Regions from separate parts of the Pseudoalteromonas sp. SR41-7 genome, predicted to be linked through region 3. Evidence: predicted binding sites of a transcription regulator. Region 3 holds the regulator's gene; each other region holds the start of a gene.
The links. The regulator ArgR, encoded in region 3, controls arginine synthesis, uptake and breakdown. The targets are predictions, from matches to a motif close to ANTGAATANNTATTCANT.

Region 1 (5,430 bases), on a different contig from region 3:
ACTATAACCCGGACGAGCTTTATTTACTTTCAGAAACGAGCGTTGAAACCATCATCGAAGAGCTCGAGAAAAATAAAATTAAGTTTGCTGTTATTGACTCTATTCAAGCTGTTGTAACCGATACGGCAAATGGTAGCCCAGGTTCGCCTTCGCAGGTAAAAAGCGCCGCCCAAGCATTAACTCAGTACTGTAAGCAAAATGATGTAACCATGTTCATTATTGCTCACGTAAATAAAAATAACGAAATAGCAGGCCCTCAAACACTTGTACATATTGTTGATGCGCTTTTACACATAGATACCAACGATGGGCAAATACGAACCCTTAGGGCAAATAAAAACCGCTTTGGTGATATTGATACTGTTGGCATTTTTAAAATGTGTGAACGTGGAATGTTAAGCGTTGATAATCCAAGTGAAATATTTTTATCGGGTTCAACCACCGACTCACCTGGCTCTACTATTACCTGTATTCGTAAAGGGAATCGTAATTTATTGCTTGAGATTCAATGTTTAACTACCGAAACAGAAGCTGAATTTCCGCAGCGTGTTTGTGTTGGTTTAAATATGAATCGTATAAAAATGCTGACCGGTATATTACGTAAGCATACTAAAACTAAAATATTTCACGATACGTTTTTTAATATTGTGGGTGGTTTAAGAATTGATGAGACAGAAACCTGCATCGATTTAGCATTAGTAACCGCGTTACTTAGCAGTTTAAACGAATTTGTTGTACCTCGTACCACGTGTATTATGGGAGAACTTAGCTTAAACGGCGATGTACGCCCAATAGACAGTGGTGTACCGCGTGTTAAAGAGGCTGCACAACATGGTTTTACAGAAATATATATTCCATTTCGCAATTACCATAAATCGATGGAAGGGCTAGGCGCTAAAATTACCCCTGTAAAAACCGTACATGAGTTACTTAGTTTGATTAATTAACACTTATCGGTGATGTTCTTCAGTGTTACTCTTAAGTTGAGACACTTTATAGAAAGAATTAAATAAGGAAATGACATGAAAAAATTAGTTATAGTTGCAGCTCTTGTGGCCGCAGGCGTGGGTGGTGTTAGTTACGCAAACTACGTAGCAACTCAAGAAGTGCGTGCAGAAGTAGATAAGCAACTTGCTTTAGTAAGCGAGCAAACTGGCGCTACATTTAAATACGCTGGTTTATCGGCAAGTGTTATTTCAAAGAGTGTAGAAATAACAAACATGGAAGTAATAAGCCCTGAAGGTGACAATGTTGCTAATATTCAAAGCATTGAAATAACTGGCTACGAGCCGGATAAAATATCACCACATACATCATTTGATGTAAAAAGCTTTCAGTTTGATAAAAGCTTCGTATCAAAATTACCAGCTGATACAAACGAAATGTTAGCGTCGGCAAGTTACGACTTACATTCATCACTTGATTACGATGAAGAGTCTGGCAATAGTGATGTAGTAGTTAAGCTTGATGCAAAAGACATTGTTAGTTTTAATATGGATATGGGTTTAGCTAATTCAAAAGCGTTAATGGATGCTTCATTGGCTATTAGTAAGGCGCAGCAAGAAGCGGGTGATCAACCGCTGACGTATGAACAAGAATTACAGCAGCAAACACTTGTTATGCAAGCAATGAGTAAATTAGAGCCGCGTAATGTTAGCTTTGCCTTAAATAACCAAGGTAAATTAAAAGATTTACTATCAAGCGAGCTTGAAAAGCAAGGTATGACGCTTGAGCAAATGGAAATGACGCTAGAGCAACAGTTACAACAAGCTCCTGTAACTGAAGATATTGCAGAGGCTTTAACTAGCTTTGCGAAAGGTTTAAATTCATTCAGTGTGTCTGCAAAGCTACCTGAAGGTAAAACTATGATGGAAATTAACCAACAAGTTATGATGCTAGTAGGGCAACCTGAAGAACTAGTTAAGTTTATTAACTTAGAAGTTAAAGGTGATTAGGCCTTAGTTCTGTATTAATAAAGGCGCCAATTGGCGCCTTTATTGTAATCTTATTAGCTAAAGCAATTTGCTTTTATAAGATCAGTGATTATTTGTTGTGATGGTTTTATTTTTTCCATCGCTAAAAATTCATCAGGCTGGTGTGCTTGGTTAATTGAGCCTGGGCCCATTACAATCGTTTCACAACCGAGTTGCTGGATAAACGGCGCTTCAGTGCAGTAATTTACTGCGACCGCTTTTTGCCCCGCTATTTTTTCAGCCATTTTTACTAAAGCACTGTCGGTGCTCCCACTAAATGCCGGTATTGGTTCATGTAAATCAATAACGCTCACCGCATTTGGGTATTGCTGATTTATCTCTTTCGTTGCATCGAGTACTAATGCTTGTAGTTCTTGTACACTTAAACCTGGTAATGGGCGCATATCTATATGCATTTCACAGCAACCACAAATTCTATTCGCGTTATCGCCGCCATGAATATTACCTAAGTTTAATGTTGGATAAGGGATTTCGAAGTGGTTTATTGAATACTTATGCTTTAATTGTTCTTTTAAGATCATCAATTTTGTAATCACTTTATGCATTACTTCAATGGCGTTAAGACCACGTTCGGGATCGGAGCTATGCCCAGAGCGACCAACCACTCTTATTGCTGTACTCATATGGCCTTTGTGCATAAATACTGGCGTCATATCAGTAGGTTCGCCTATTATACAACGCGCAGGTTTTAAATTCGGGTGCTTACATATTTGTTGTGCACCAGCCATCGTTGTTTCTTCGTCGGCGGTGGCAAGGATTAAAATAGGCTGAGTTTGCTGCTTTTCATCAAGTTCACTAATCGCTTGTAATACAAAAGCAAAAAAACCTTTCATATCAATACTTCCTAGCCCATACAATTTGTTATCGAGTTCGGTAAGTTTAAATGGATTATGATTCCAACGACTGTCATCAAAAGGCACTGTGTCGGTATGACCAGCTAGCATTAATCCGCCATCACCTTCTCCGCGTTTTGCTAATAAATTATAGCGCCCTTTACCTCCTTCTAATTCTATAATTTCACACGTAAAACCGATTGTTTCGCACCAACTGGCTAGGAGTTCAATTACGTTTTTATTGCTCATACACAGGTTGTCTTCAATAGCACTAATAGAAGGGGCTGCAATCAATTGTTGGTACATGGAAATAAACGAAGGCAAAGGCATAAAAAAATCCAAAATTATTATTCAATTTAATTGCATAACAATATAAAAGTATTTATGATGAATATCAATTCACTTTTTAAGCATAAATATATTAAAAGTAACGCCATGAAAATAATGCGACGATAATCAAAATTCATTAATAAAAAAGACTTAATTAGCGTCTAAGCTAGTTTAAGCGAACATTATAGATAAGTAGTAATTAATTTTAAGATAACGAGTAACAAATGAATGTAGTGATTATTGGCGCAAGCGGATACAGCGGCGCAGAGTTAGCAAGTTTAGTTGCTAAGCATCCAAACTTAACTTTAACAGGCTGTTATGTATCTGAGGGTAGCTTAGATAAAAATAAATTGCTAAGTGATTTATACCCAGAGCACCTTGGCTTACTAGACTGCCCTTTACTTCCTCTTAGCGTATCAGCTTTTGATGACATTCAAAGTGATGCTGATTACGTATGCTTATGTACCGATCACAAAGTAAGTGTTGATCTAGCGCCGCAATTTTTAGCTATGGGTAAAAAGGTATTTGATTTATCTGGTGGCTATCGTTTAGCAAGCAATGACGACTACGTTACTTACTATGGTTTTGAGCATCAACATCCAGAGCTTTTAAATGAAGCGGCTTACGGTCTAGCTGAGTGGAACCATGATGCTATCGCTAATGCAAAGCTAATTGCTGTTGCAGGCTGTTACCCAACAGCAGCGCTTAATGCGCTAAAACCGCTTAAGCAAGCAGGCTTATTAAGCAGCGAAAGTATTATTATTAATGCGGTTTCGGGCGTTACAGGCGCAGGGCGTAAAGCCAGTGTAGGAACGCATTTTTGTGAAGTGTCGCTTGCACCTTATGGTTTGTTTAACCATCGCCACGGCCCTGAAATTGAACAACACCTTGGCCACAAAGTGTTGTTTACACCGCATCTAGGTAATTTTCCGCGCGGTATTTTAGAAACTATTTATGTACAGCTTAAGCCAGGCGTTACCAAGGAAAACGTTGCATCGGCTTATCAAGTACTTTCGAGCGAGCCATTAATTCGTTTATTAGGCGATAAAGTACCTTCAATTAAAGGTGTAGCTAAGCAGCCATTTGTTGATATTGGCTGGCAGCAACAAGGAACGCAGTTAATTGTGATGTCTGCTATTGATAACTTATTAAAAGGCGCTGCTGGACAAGCTTTGCAGTGTATTAATATTTCTATGAATTTAGATCATACCACTGGTTTAAAAGGAGCGTTTTAAATGAGTAAAAAAACGTGGGTAATTAAACTAGGTGGTGCAGTACTTAATACAGAAAATGCAGCAAAAGCGTTGTTTGATGTATTAAATGAGCAAACAAATGATGAGTTTGTGATTGTACATGGCGGTGGCGCTTTAGTTGATACATGGTTAAAACAAGCGGGTTTTGCCAGTGCTAAACACCAAGGATTACGTATTAGCCCAGCAGAGCAAATGCCTTATATAGTGGGTGCGCTTGCAGGTTGCGCTAATAAACAATTAATGACTCAAGCTATTAGTGCTGGGCACAAGCCTGTCGGCTTAAGTCTTTTTGAGGCAGGTGTTACTGCCACTCAAAAGCTAAAAGCGCTTTGCTTGGTGGGTAAATGTAAAAGCAACGACGATTCTATTGTTAATGATTTACTTAAAATCGGTCGCCTACCCATTGTTAGCTCTATAGGCTTTGATGAGCAAGGGCTTTGGTACAACGTAAATGCAGATGAAGCAGCAGCGGCTATTGCTAGTAACTTAAATGCCGAGCTTATTTTTATGACGGATGTTGAAGCAGTGCTTGATGAAAATAAACAGCCGTTACATCAACTTGACACAAAACACATTGATACTTTAATTACAAATGGAGTAATTGTGGGCGGGATGGAGGTCAAAGTTAAGACCAGCCTTCACGCTGCCCAACATTTACGACGCGGTGTGTATATTTCCAGCTGGCAAAAGCCAGAAAATTTAACTGCTCTGCTACAAGGCGAGCATGTCGGAACTAAGATTACACCATAGGTTTATTATGTTTGAGAATTTTTTAACGGGTTTAGAGTTAGACCAAGAAGGCGCACTTAATTTATTAAAGTTAGCGCAAGATATAAAAGCAAAACCAGAAAAATACAGCAATGTATTAGCGGGAAAATCAATCGTAACATTGTTTGAAAAACAAAGTTTACGTACTCGCTTATCGTTTGATATAGGTATTAACCGCCTTGGTGGCCATGCAGTTTATTTAGATCAGCAAAATGGCGCTATGGGTGCACGTGAATCAATTAAAGATTTCGC
Region 2 (5,430 bases), on a different contig from region 3:
AGCTCAATGCGCTACAAGTAGCTTTAACCGAGCAATACCCAAATGCAAGTACACATACTTATATTGCTGATTTAAGCGATATGAGCCAAGTTCAAACTTTGGCAAAAAATGTATTAGCCGATATGGCCGAAAATAATAACCAGCTCGACGTACTTATTAATAATGCAGGCGTTTATCAATTAGTTGATGCTACAACAATTGACGGCCTTGATGCTCGCTTTGTTGTAAACACGATTGCGCCATATCTTCTTACAAAACTATTATTACCTGTCCTTGGTCATGATTCGCGAGTGGTTAATGTGTCATCAGCTGCGCAATCAAGCGTTAACTTAAATGCACTTATGGGTAACACTGAACTTTCTGATAGTGCGGCTTATGCACAAAGTAAATTGGCTATTACTATGTGGTCACGTCATTTAGGGCTTGAGCTTAAAGATACTGGGCCATTAGTTGTATCGGTAAACCCTAAATCTTTACTGGGAAGCAAAATGGTAAAAGACGCTTACGGTATAGATGGTGGGGATTTAAAAATTGGCGCAGATATTTTTTGTCGCGCAGCGCTTAGTGATGAATTTAAAGATGCCGCAGGCCTGTATTTTGATAACGATACAGGACGCTTCGCGCCTCCTCATGTTGATGCACTTGATAATGCTAAAAATCAACAACTAGTAGATACGTTAGACAGTATTTTAGCACAGCTTAAATTAGGTAAAGCATAGTGAAAAATCATGTTACCTGGACAGTACAAGGCCAAATTAAAGAAGGTAAATACGATGAGTTTTTACTGGTAATGGCACAATTAGTTACTTTGACTAAAAGTGAAGCGGGCACTTTAATGTATGAGTGGACAGTAAGTGAAGACAAGCGCAATGTACATATTTACGAGCGTTACCAAGATGAAGATGCTGCTAAAGCGCATCTTGCTGGTTGGGGCGAAAGTGGCCCACTATTTTTAAGCGTAGTTGATATGGATAAAGTAATGGTATTTAGTCAATTATCAGAAGAGTTTGCACAAGCCTTTGCAGGCCCAAGCAGTGTATTTATGAAACCTGTGGGTGGCTTTGTAAAGTTTTAGAGAAAATACCCATTGTTGATCTAAAGAGCTCACCTCATCAGTGAGCTCTTTTTTTAGTGGCATTACTGCTCTTGCTGCAAGCGCTCGTATAACCAATCTTTTAATTCTGTACGTTCGTGTTTTAATAGATGCATTTGTTCATCGCTTATGGGCGCATCTTTGAGCTCTAACACTCTAATCTCTTTATCTAGCTTGTCGTACTTATCTGCTTTTTTTGCAAATTCAGTATCGCTTTCATTTAACTCGGCAATGGTCTTTAAGTATTCTGGAAAGTCATTTGTTAATGAGTGGTCTTCGCCTAACATATTCGCTCCTTAGTCGGATATAAATGAGCTCACAAGTAAGTGAGTTGTATAAGTGAATTACTGCCTTTCATATAATACACTGGGGCTTACATAGATATAATTCAACCATCGAGCCGCTAATTTGATGTAGCACAAACAATCTGTTTATTTTGCTCAGTAAGGCATTTCACCAAAGTATTTAATAGTGCGATCAATAAATGCACGTACTTTAGAGGTCAATAATTTATTGTTGGGGTATACAGCCTACGTAGGTGTATTAACTAATCGTAAAAAGCTTAGGGTTCGATATTATTGCTCAAGGTGCAAGGAATCTCTGGCTAGAGAAAATAAATTTAAATATCATCATGATTCAATACGTTAGTAAATCTCTTAACCAGAGTTAAAGTTAAGTAAACCAATGCCCGCTAAAGGCTTTTAAGCATTTTAGCTAAAAGAGTTAATTTTTAACGCTTTTTGCTAATTTATGTTGGTTAATTAATAGTGTTAGAATGCAGCGCTTAGTACCACTTGTGTAAAGTAGTGGTCAATAATTTATAAGGTCTGTTGTGTAATGCTGTTGATGATCGACAACTACGATTCGTTTACTTACAACTTAGTGCAATATTTTCAGCGTTTAGATCAAGACGTTTTAGTAAAACGTAATGATGAGCTAAGTATTGCACAAATAAAACAGTTAAACCCGCAGCACATCGTGTTATCGCCAGGGCCATGCACCCCTAACGAAGCGGGTATTTCACTAAATGTTGTTGAGCAACTAAAAGGGCAATATCCTATTTTAGGGATTTGCTTGGGGCATCAAACTATCGCACAAGCTTTAGGTGGAGATGTAATACGTGCTAAAAAAGTAATGCACGGTAAAACATCACCCATAGTTCATACTAATAAAGGGGTGTTTAAAGGCTTAGCTAATCCGTTAACGGTATGTCGTTATCATTCTTTAGTGGTTAAAGCGCAAACTCTGCCTAAAGAGCTTGAAGTAACCGCATGGACTCAAACTGAGCAAGGCGAGTTTGACGAAATTATGGGGTTGTTACACAATGAACTTGCTATCGAAGGTGTGCAGTTTCATCCCGAAGCTATTTTAACTGCTCAAGGCTTAGAACTGCTTGATAACTTTTTAACTCGCTTCTAATGTTATAATACACATAGCATTTTATACTTTATTAATGGATGTCATGACTGAACTTGTAGCCCAGCAGCGTACTGCCAAAATACTAAGCCAACGAGCTCATGACTTATTGCTTGGGCATAGCTTTGCGCATCAGCAAATTGGTTTCATTCATACATTAGATATAGATTACGGCGAACCCATGAAGCAGCGTACCTTGCTTCAGGTTGAAGTGGCCGCACAGAATAAACGCCAGCAAAGCAGTACTGCACATCATAAGTACCGCGCTCAAGCCAGTGAGCAACTGCACAAAACAATTGAAACAGCTATATATAAGCAGCTCGAAGATATAGATGGCGTAATTCATAGCACCATAGGTATTGAAGATGGCATTGCCAATATACTCGATATATTAGCGGTAAAGTCAGCGTCGGTAGGGCGTTTAGAGCCATTGGTTAATGATATAAGCTGGTTGGGTAGGGAGTTAGTAACGCTCGTTAATTTACCTTACTATCGTAATCAACGTAGTAAAAACACGTCTGTAAAAGTAGATAAGCCATCGCTCGCCCTTCGTTATATTGGCCTTGATAACTTACAGCTAGTTATTCCTACATTTGCTGCCCGCCATTGGATGCCACATAGCACCGAACCATTTTCGTTATTAAAACGCCGGCTACGCGACAGCGCGATGGCAAACGCGATTGCAGCGCAAAAAATTGCACAAATTAATAATGTAAATGACGTTCATGCATTTACCCTTGGTATGCTTTTAGATGTAGGGCGAATTGCATTAGTGCGCTTGTACTTAAAAACGTTTGAGCAAATATGGCAACGTAAAGTACAGCTAGCCCGAAATGAAAACCAAAAAGATTTACACACCGCATTATTAGAGCTTCAGCCCGACCCGCTATTTTTAACTACTCTACTTAGCAATAAATCGATAGAAGTAAGCGCTAAGGTAATAGACAAAATGGCTTTTAAATATTTACCGTTTAAAGGGGTAATGCAGCAGCTAGTAAATGGGGTAGATAAGGGCGATACATTACTGCCATTAACAGAAGTAATGCTAAAGGCACGGTGCTATTCTCAATATCTTAATTTAAAAGAACATCAACTTATTGAACCTGATGAAGCTCTAAGCTGGTTTTCGCACTTTAAGTTCACTAAAACGGAACTAAAAACCCTCCAATCGAGTAATTTTACCAATTTAGCTATTCAAATTGACTAAAAATCTGAATTTTTTGTTAATTTTTTTGCGACTAACCATTCATTCTCATCTTATTGTTATATTACATATTTGCCGATTAAAGCGTGTGCGCCTCTGTACTCATGCGGTTAGTTGCCTAAAAATAAGCATAAATAGCTATGCAAATAGTTATTCACTATCTATGAAATAATATCTTTAGCCCTTTATTTTCAAGGGATACATGAAAGTTTTTAACGAGACAGATATAAGTAATTCTGAAATAATGTGCGTCTGAAAATTGAACCACAAAGCAATTTTGCGCAATTATCAGGTTACTGATCTTGCCTATAAAGTTGGTTACAAATATTAACCAAACACCTATTTTGATGTTTTGTGTTGCTCACAATTAAGAGGAAATAAAATGACAGTCAATCGCGAATTATTTGATCACGTAATGGTTCCTAACTACGCACCTTCAAGCGTAATTCCTGTTCGAGGCGAAGGCTCTCGCGTATGGGATCAACAAGGTCGAGAGTTTATCGACTTTGCTGGTGGTATTGCAGTTAACTGTCTTGGCCATTGCCACCCTGCATTAGTAGGCGCATTAAAAGAGCAAGGCGAAAAAATCTGGCATCTATCTAACGTAATGACCAATGAGCCGGCACTTCGCCTAGCTAAAAAAATGGTTGATGCGACATTTGCTGAAAAAGTTTACTTTGCCAACTCTGGCGCAGAAGCAAACGAAGCCGCGCTTAAATTAGCGCGTCGTTTTGCACTTGATAAGTTTGGCGCAGAAAAATCACAAATCATCGCGTTCAACAAAGGTTTCCACGGTCGTACATTCTTTACCGTAACTGTTGGCGGCCAAGCTGCATATTCAGATGGTTTTGGCCCTAAGCCTGGCGACATTATACATTGCGATTACAACGACCTAGCTGCTTTTGAAGCGCTTATCAGCGACAAAACATGTGCCGTAATGATGGAACCTCTACAAGGTGAAGGCGGTATTGTTTCACCAACTGATGAGTTTGCTCAAGGCGTTCGCGATTTATGTACTAAACATAACGCACTGCTTATTTTTGATGAAGTTCAAACAGGTGTTGGTCGTACTGGCGATTTATATGCATACCAAGGCTTAAACGTAGTACCTGATATTTTAACTTCGGCTAAAGCACTTGGCGGCGGTTTTCCTATTGGCGCTATGATCACAACAACTGAAATTGCACAGCACCTTAAAGTAGGCACACATGGTTCTACTTATGGCGGTAACCCGCTTGCCTGTGCTGTTGCAGAAGCGGCATTTGATACAGTAAATACCCCAGACGTACTGGCTGGCGTAAAAGAAAAAGCAGCATTATTTAATGAACTACTTAGCGCGGTTAACGAAAAATACAACGTATTTAGCGAAATCCGTGGCCAAGGTTTATTAATTGGTGCAGTAGTGAACGAGCAATACAAAGGTCGTGCAAAAGAGTTTTTAGTGGCAGGTACTGAGCAAGGCCTTATGTCACTAGTTGCCGGTGCAGACGTAGTACGTTTCACTCCATCTTTAGTAATTCCTGAAGCGGACATTCGCGAAGGTATGGCACGCTTTGAAAAAGCAGTAGCAAGCGTAGTAAACGCATAAGCGACTTAAGCCAACCAATTAAGGGCAAGCACCGCTTGCCCTGCAATTCCTATTTACCGTTATTTATAAGGGAGCAAGCGGACTCATGATGATCCTTCGCCCAATCCAGCAAAATGATTACTCAGCATT
Region 3 (5,430 bases):
CTTCAGTCACACGATGCTGTTTACCACCACTTTGGAAAACCGCGTACATAATTAACTCCGTCTGTGCACCCTCAAATCGGCGCAACTAAAATATTCTTCGATAGGGCGCGAAGTTTACGCTAACGCGAAATAACTAGCAAGCCTATTTTGTAATTAAAATGAATAAAAAGTACCTGCTTTGAGAGCAATTCAATATTTACCCCATTTTATATTAATTGGCCCTTTTGCCAAGCGCTTTTTAACTCTTAGCCGAAATAAATTAATGTACTCAAATATGACCCTCACAGCTCAATATCTAAGCACACCATAAACTGTATATTGATTATCAATTAATCAGTTATCTTGGCTAATTCAGTCTAAATTAAGTACTTTAATAGTGTTTTTTCAATCAATCGTCACAAAATATCGAGCTAGTGCATTTTTTGTTGTACAATCTGCGCCGTTCACACATAAAAATTGGCTCGGAGATCAATGGATATAAAAGCTATCCAGGCGTTAATCGAAAGCGATATGAATGACGTCAATCAACTTATACATGCGCAAATGCGCTCAGATGTGGCGTTAGTTAATCAGCTTGGTTTATATATAGTTAGCAGTGGCGGCAAACGCGTTCGTCCAATGCTGGCTATTTTAGCAGCCAAAGCGCTCGGTTATCAGGGTAAAGATCACATAACACTTGCAACAATTGTTGAGTTTATCCATACAGCAACGCTATTGCATGATGATGTTGTAGATGAATCAAACTTACGACGTGGCACGCCTACAGCAAATGCTGAATTTGGTAATGCTGCTAGCGTATTGGTTGGTGACTTTATTTACACTCGCTCATTTCAGCTTATGGTTGGCCTTGGAAAAATGCAGATTATGCAAGTACTTGCCGATGCAACAAACATTATTGCTGAAGGTGAAGTATTGCAGCTGATGAACTGCAATGACCCAGATACGACTGAAGCCAGCTATATGCAGGTTATTTACTCTAAAACGGCTAAATTATTTGAAGCAGCTACAGGCCTTGCTGCCATTATCACAGAGCAAGACCAAGCGACACTTGATGCACTAAACCTATACGGTATGCATTTAGGTACTGCGTTTCAACTAGTAGATGACGTACTCGATTACAATGCAGATGCTGAGCAGCTAGGTAAAAACATTGGCGATGATTTAGCTGAAGGCAAACCAACCCTTCCGCTTATTTATGCTATGCAACATGGTAGCGAGCAGCAAACACAGCTCATTCGTGATGCAATAGAGCACAGTAATGGTATGGAGCATTTAGAAGAAATTTTAACTGCACTAAAACAAACTAATGCGCTTGAGTTTACAATGCAAAAAGCAGAGCTTGAGGCCGAAAAAGCCATTGCCTGTTTAGACTTTTTAGCTGAGTCTGACTATAAGCAAGCACTTATAAGCCTTGCCCGTATTGCGGTTGACCGCGACCACTAGTTTTAACTAGTTACACAGTGTGACATTAATTCTGAGCAATAAAAAAGCCTGCAAATGCAGGCTTTTTTGTTGCTTAAACTGGCTATTACGCCATGAAATCAACACCTTCTTTGATGTCTTTTTTCAGAGTTTCAAGCATGTCATTTTTTGCTTTTGTTTCAAATGCGCTTAGTTCGCCGTAAGAAAGAATTTCTTCTACGCCGTTTTTACCTAAACGTACTGGATGTGCAAAGTACTCTGCATCGCCATTTTCAACAGCAACGTAAGCGTAATCTACAACTTCTTCACCTTGTAGGCCTTTAACTAAAGACATACAAAAACGAGCTGCAGCAGCACCCATAGATAGCGTAGCTGAACCACCGCCTGCTTTAGCATTTACAACTTCAGTACCCGCATTTTGGATACGTGGAGTAAGTGCAGCAACTTCTTCATCAGTGAAAGAAACACCTTCAACTTGAGAAAGTAGAGGCAGAATAGTTGTGCCTGAGTGACCACCAATTACTGGTACTTTTACAGTTGCTACGTCTACGCCTTTAAGTTCAGCAACAAATGCTTCTGAACGAATAACGTCAAGCGTAGTAATACCGAATACGCGTTTAGCGTCGTAAGTACCTGCTTTTTTGAATACTTCAGCAACAATTGGAACTGTGCCATTTACTGGGTTAGTAATAATACCTACTAACGCTTTAGGACAGCTGGCAACAATGCCTTCTGCTAAAGTTTTGATGATGCCAGCATTTACATTGAATAAATCAGCACGATCCATACCTGGTTTACGTGGCATACCCGCTGGGATAAGAACGATGTCAGAGCCTTCAAGCGCTTTATTTAAATCGTCTGCGCCAAAGCCTGCAACTTTAACATCTGTTGGGATGTGAGAAAGGTCAACCGCAACACCTGGTACCACTGGTGCAACATCATAAAGTGATAATTCAGAGCCAGCTGGTAAGCCTGTTTTTAATAATAAAGACAACGCTTGGCCGATACCGCCTGCAGCACCTAATACAGCAACTTTCATTGGAATTCTCCGTAATTTGAGGTAGGAAACATTTGTGGCTCTTAAGATAATGAAATTAGCGACTAAAAACAAATTTATCCTGTCTATTTCAAGTATATTTTCGACCATAGTCGTAAACTTATGTGATTTAACGCATCAAACTGGCAAGTTAACTAAACAACTGCTGCATAATTATTCATTTTTGTGTAGAATTTGCGGCATAAATAACAAAAACGAATAAAGACTATGCAACCACAAGATAAACAAGAAGCACTGGTAAAAGCATTTAAATCACTATTAAAAGAAGAAAATTTTGGCTCTCAAGGCGAAATAGTTGATGCGTTAAAAGATCAAGGTTTTGACAATATAAGCCAAAGTAAAGTATCACGCATGTTAAGTAAATTTGGCGCTGTACGCACACGTAATGCCAAACAAGAAATGGTTTACTGCTTACCTGCTGAAATGGGTGTACCTACGGCTAAAAGCCCATTACGCCAATTAGTAATCGACATTATGCACAACGAAATGATGATCATCATTCGTACCAGCCCAGGTGCTGCTCAGCTTATTGCACGTTTATTAGATTCATTAGGTAAAGCAGATGGCGTACTAGGAACAATTGCAGGCGACGATACTATTTTTATCGCTCCTGCTAAAATATCTGAAATAGATGTAACACTTGAACGTGTTCGCATTTTATTTGATACAGTTTAATAGCAAACTAAATTTGTTTTAAAAACCCTATTGAAGGTGCAAAGAAAGCAGAGCCCATATCGGCTTGAGTAAAATCAAGCCAGTGGTCGTAGCAATCCCCTTCCCCTAAACGACTATTAAGTACTTTTTCAAATGCGGTGCCCGTACAAGCGCATGTAATTGATAACATTCCCTGCTCATACACGTCGCCATAAGGCATGCTTTGATTTAATAGTAGCGGTTGTCCGTCTTCGTCTTTTAGCTCACTTCGCGAAGCATGGCTGGTTTCGACCGCTGGAGTAATTAGCGTGTTATCAAGACGCGTACGTCCCATTATTTGCTCTTGCTCACTCAATGATAAATGCTGCCACATAGTTAAATCATGTTTATAACGCTGAACATGAATATAACTCCCCTGATCTTCAAAGCTACCAGGGTTGCTGATTAAAGCCGTAGCGCGCTTTTTTCTTCCATGTGCGGTGTCGCCACCATAAATAAAACCGTTAAAATCACGACCATCTAAAAAACGAAAATTACGAATTTGCTCCACCAGCTCAACATCGGGGGCAAATAATTTTAAAATTTGCAGCGCAAATAAATGGTTAACATCTTCACGGTCAGAGCGAATTTGCACAAATAAATCGCACGGTTGTACGCTCATTTGGTGATCGCTATGGGTTATATTGGGAAAGCTCTGTAATTCGCTTGGAATGTATTCAGGGAGGATATGCGGCCAGTATTGCGCACCAATAGCAACCATACAAGAGAGCATTGATTCTGAAAATTGATCGCTAAACTCTTCTTCTATAGCGCTTACTTGTTTTAACTTTGCGCGAAGTGATTCGTCTTGACCATCAAACACATTAAAAAATAAGTGCAAACCGTGTAAGTTTGCTTCAGCACAAATCCCTGATTGCGCTTGCGCCATTGTTATTCCTTAGTTTTACAGATAAAAACACAGCGAATAACAAATTAATTACGATTCGAAAAAATTCACCGTGTGAGGTTTTATTTTTATTATAACCTGATCATTATTTTCAAATGACTGGCCATATTGTGCAGCAACTTCAATTTCTTGTTCATCAATAACAAGCGAATAAACATACGCCGAACCAACAAAGCGACGACTTATGATTGTAGCTCGCTTGCTGAATTTGTCACTTTGGTTATCTGCCACTAATTCTATTTGATGAGGGCGCACATATATAAGCCCTGCACTTACATTATGCTTACTCTCAACATAAGATTCGACTAAACCAAATGGTGTTTTATATTCAGTTGCGGTTAACACTTCTGCGCTTAAGTATATGCCCTGACCCAGAAACTCTGCAACCTCCTTTGAACATGGAGCTGCAAAAAGCTGCTCAGGCGTGCCTTGTTGCTCAATTTTACCGCGATGCATAATGGCCAGTGTATCTGAAAAGGCAAATGCCTCTTCTTTTGAATGTGTAACAAATACAGCAGATACTTGAGTTGCCTTAATAATTCGACGTATATCAGCAATTAATTCAAAGCGTACTTGTGTGTCGATATTTGAAAAGGGCTCATCAAGTAGCAATAAACTAGGCTTATAAGCTAATGCACGAGCAATAGCTACACGCTGCTGTTGACCACCCGATAACTGGTGTGGAAACCTGTCAGCACAGCCAATTAAATGTACAAGCTTAAGCATTTCATCAACGCGTTGCTGCTTTTGAGCTTTGCTCATTTTACTAAGCCCAAATGCGATATTATTTGCCACCGTTAAATGCGGAAACAGCGCATAATCTTGAAACATCATGCCGATGTTACGGTGCTCAGGTGAGACAAAAGATTGCTCATCACTCACTAATTTACCGTCTATAAAAATAGACCCTTGCTTAGCTTCAATTAAACCTGCAATCGCTTTTAACGTGGTCGTTTTGCCACACCCACTCGCTCCAAGTAGACAAACAATTTCATCTTTACCCACCGTTAAATCTAAATCGTGAATAACCTTTGTGCCGTTATAGTGATAGCTCACGCCTTGTAAAATTAAACTACTCATTTAACTACGCTGCTCCATAGAACGATTAATAAAATACAAAGGAATAAACCCAACAATAACAATAAATAAAGCCGATATTGAAGCAAGCTCTAATTGCTCATCACTCACATACTGAAATACATGAGTAGCTAAGCTTTCAAAATTAAACGGTCTGAGCAATAGCGCAGCTGGCAACTCTTTCATACACTCAATAAATACCAATAAGGCAGCAGTGAGCAATCCTCTTCGCAGTAAAGGTAGGTGCACTAAACGCAGCGTTTGCCCTTGGCTT

Region 1: a site for ArgR is predicted at 3,214-3,231, ahead of argC (N-acetyl-gamma-glutamyl-phosphate reductase). Genes of this name have one in related genera too.
Region 2: a site for ArgR is predicted at 3,843-3,860, ahead of H5092_RS14390 (aspartate aminotransferase family protein). Genes of this name have one in related genera too.

What each region holds. Positions count from the first base shown of each region.
Region 1 covers NZ_JACJEF010000001.1:256,872-262,301, reverse strand. The annotation lists gene radA (DNA repair protein RadA) at 1-947, shown strand, start outside; gene H5092_RS01185 (hypothetical protein) at 1,023-1,955, shown strand; gene argE (acetylornithine deacetylase) at 2,009-3,157, opposite strand; gene argC (N-acetyl-gamma-glutamyl-phosphate reductase) at 3,382-4,392, shown strand; gene argB (acetylglutamate kinase) at 4,393-5,160, shown strand; gene H5092_RS01165 (ornithine carbamoyltransferase) at 5,168-5,430, shown strand, end outside.
Region 2 covers NZ_JACJEF010000010.1:108,108-113,537, forward strand. The annotation lists gene H5092_RS14365 (SDR family NAD(P)-dependent oxidoreductase) at 1-719, shown strand, start outside; gene H5092_RS14370 (putative quinol monooxygenase) at 719-1,075, shown strand; gene H5092_RS14375 (YdcH family protein) at 1,138-1,380, opposite strand; gene H5092_RS14380 (aminodeoxychorismate/anthranilate synthase component II) at 1,931-2,512, shown strand; gene H5092_RS14385 (HDOD domain-containing protein) at 2,556-3,716, shown strand; gene H5092_RS14390 (aspartate aminotransferase family protein) at 4,096-5,301, shown strand; gene astA (arginine N-succinyltransferase) at 5,387-5,430, shown strand, end outside.
Region 3 covers NZ_JACJEF010000002.1:173,453-178,882, reverse strand. The annotation lists gene rplU (50S ribosomal protein L21) at 1-49, opposite strand, end outside; gene ispB (octaprenyl diphosphate synthase) at 472-1,443, shown strand; gene mdh (malate dehydrogenase) at 1,529-2,461, opposite strand; gene argR (transcriptional regulator ArgR) at 2,687-3,154, shown strand; gene H5092_RS03505 (Dyp-type peroxidase) at 3,162-4,061, opposite strand; gene H5092_RS03500 (ABC transporter ATP-binding protein) at 4,110-5,159, opposite strand; gene H5092_RS03495 (iron ABC transporter permease) at 5,160-5,430, opposite strand, start outside.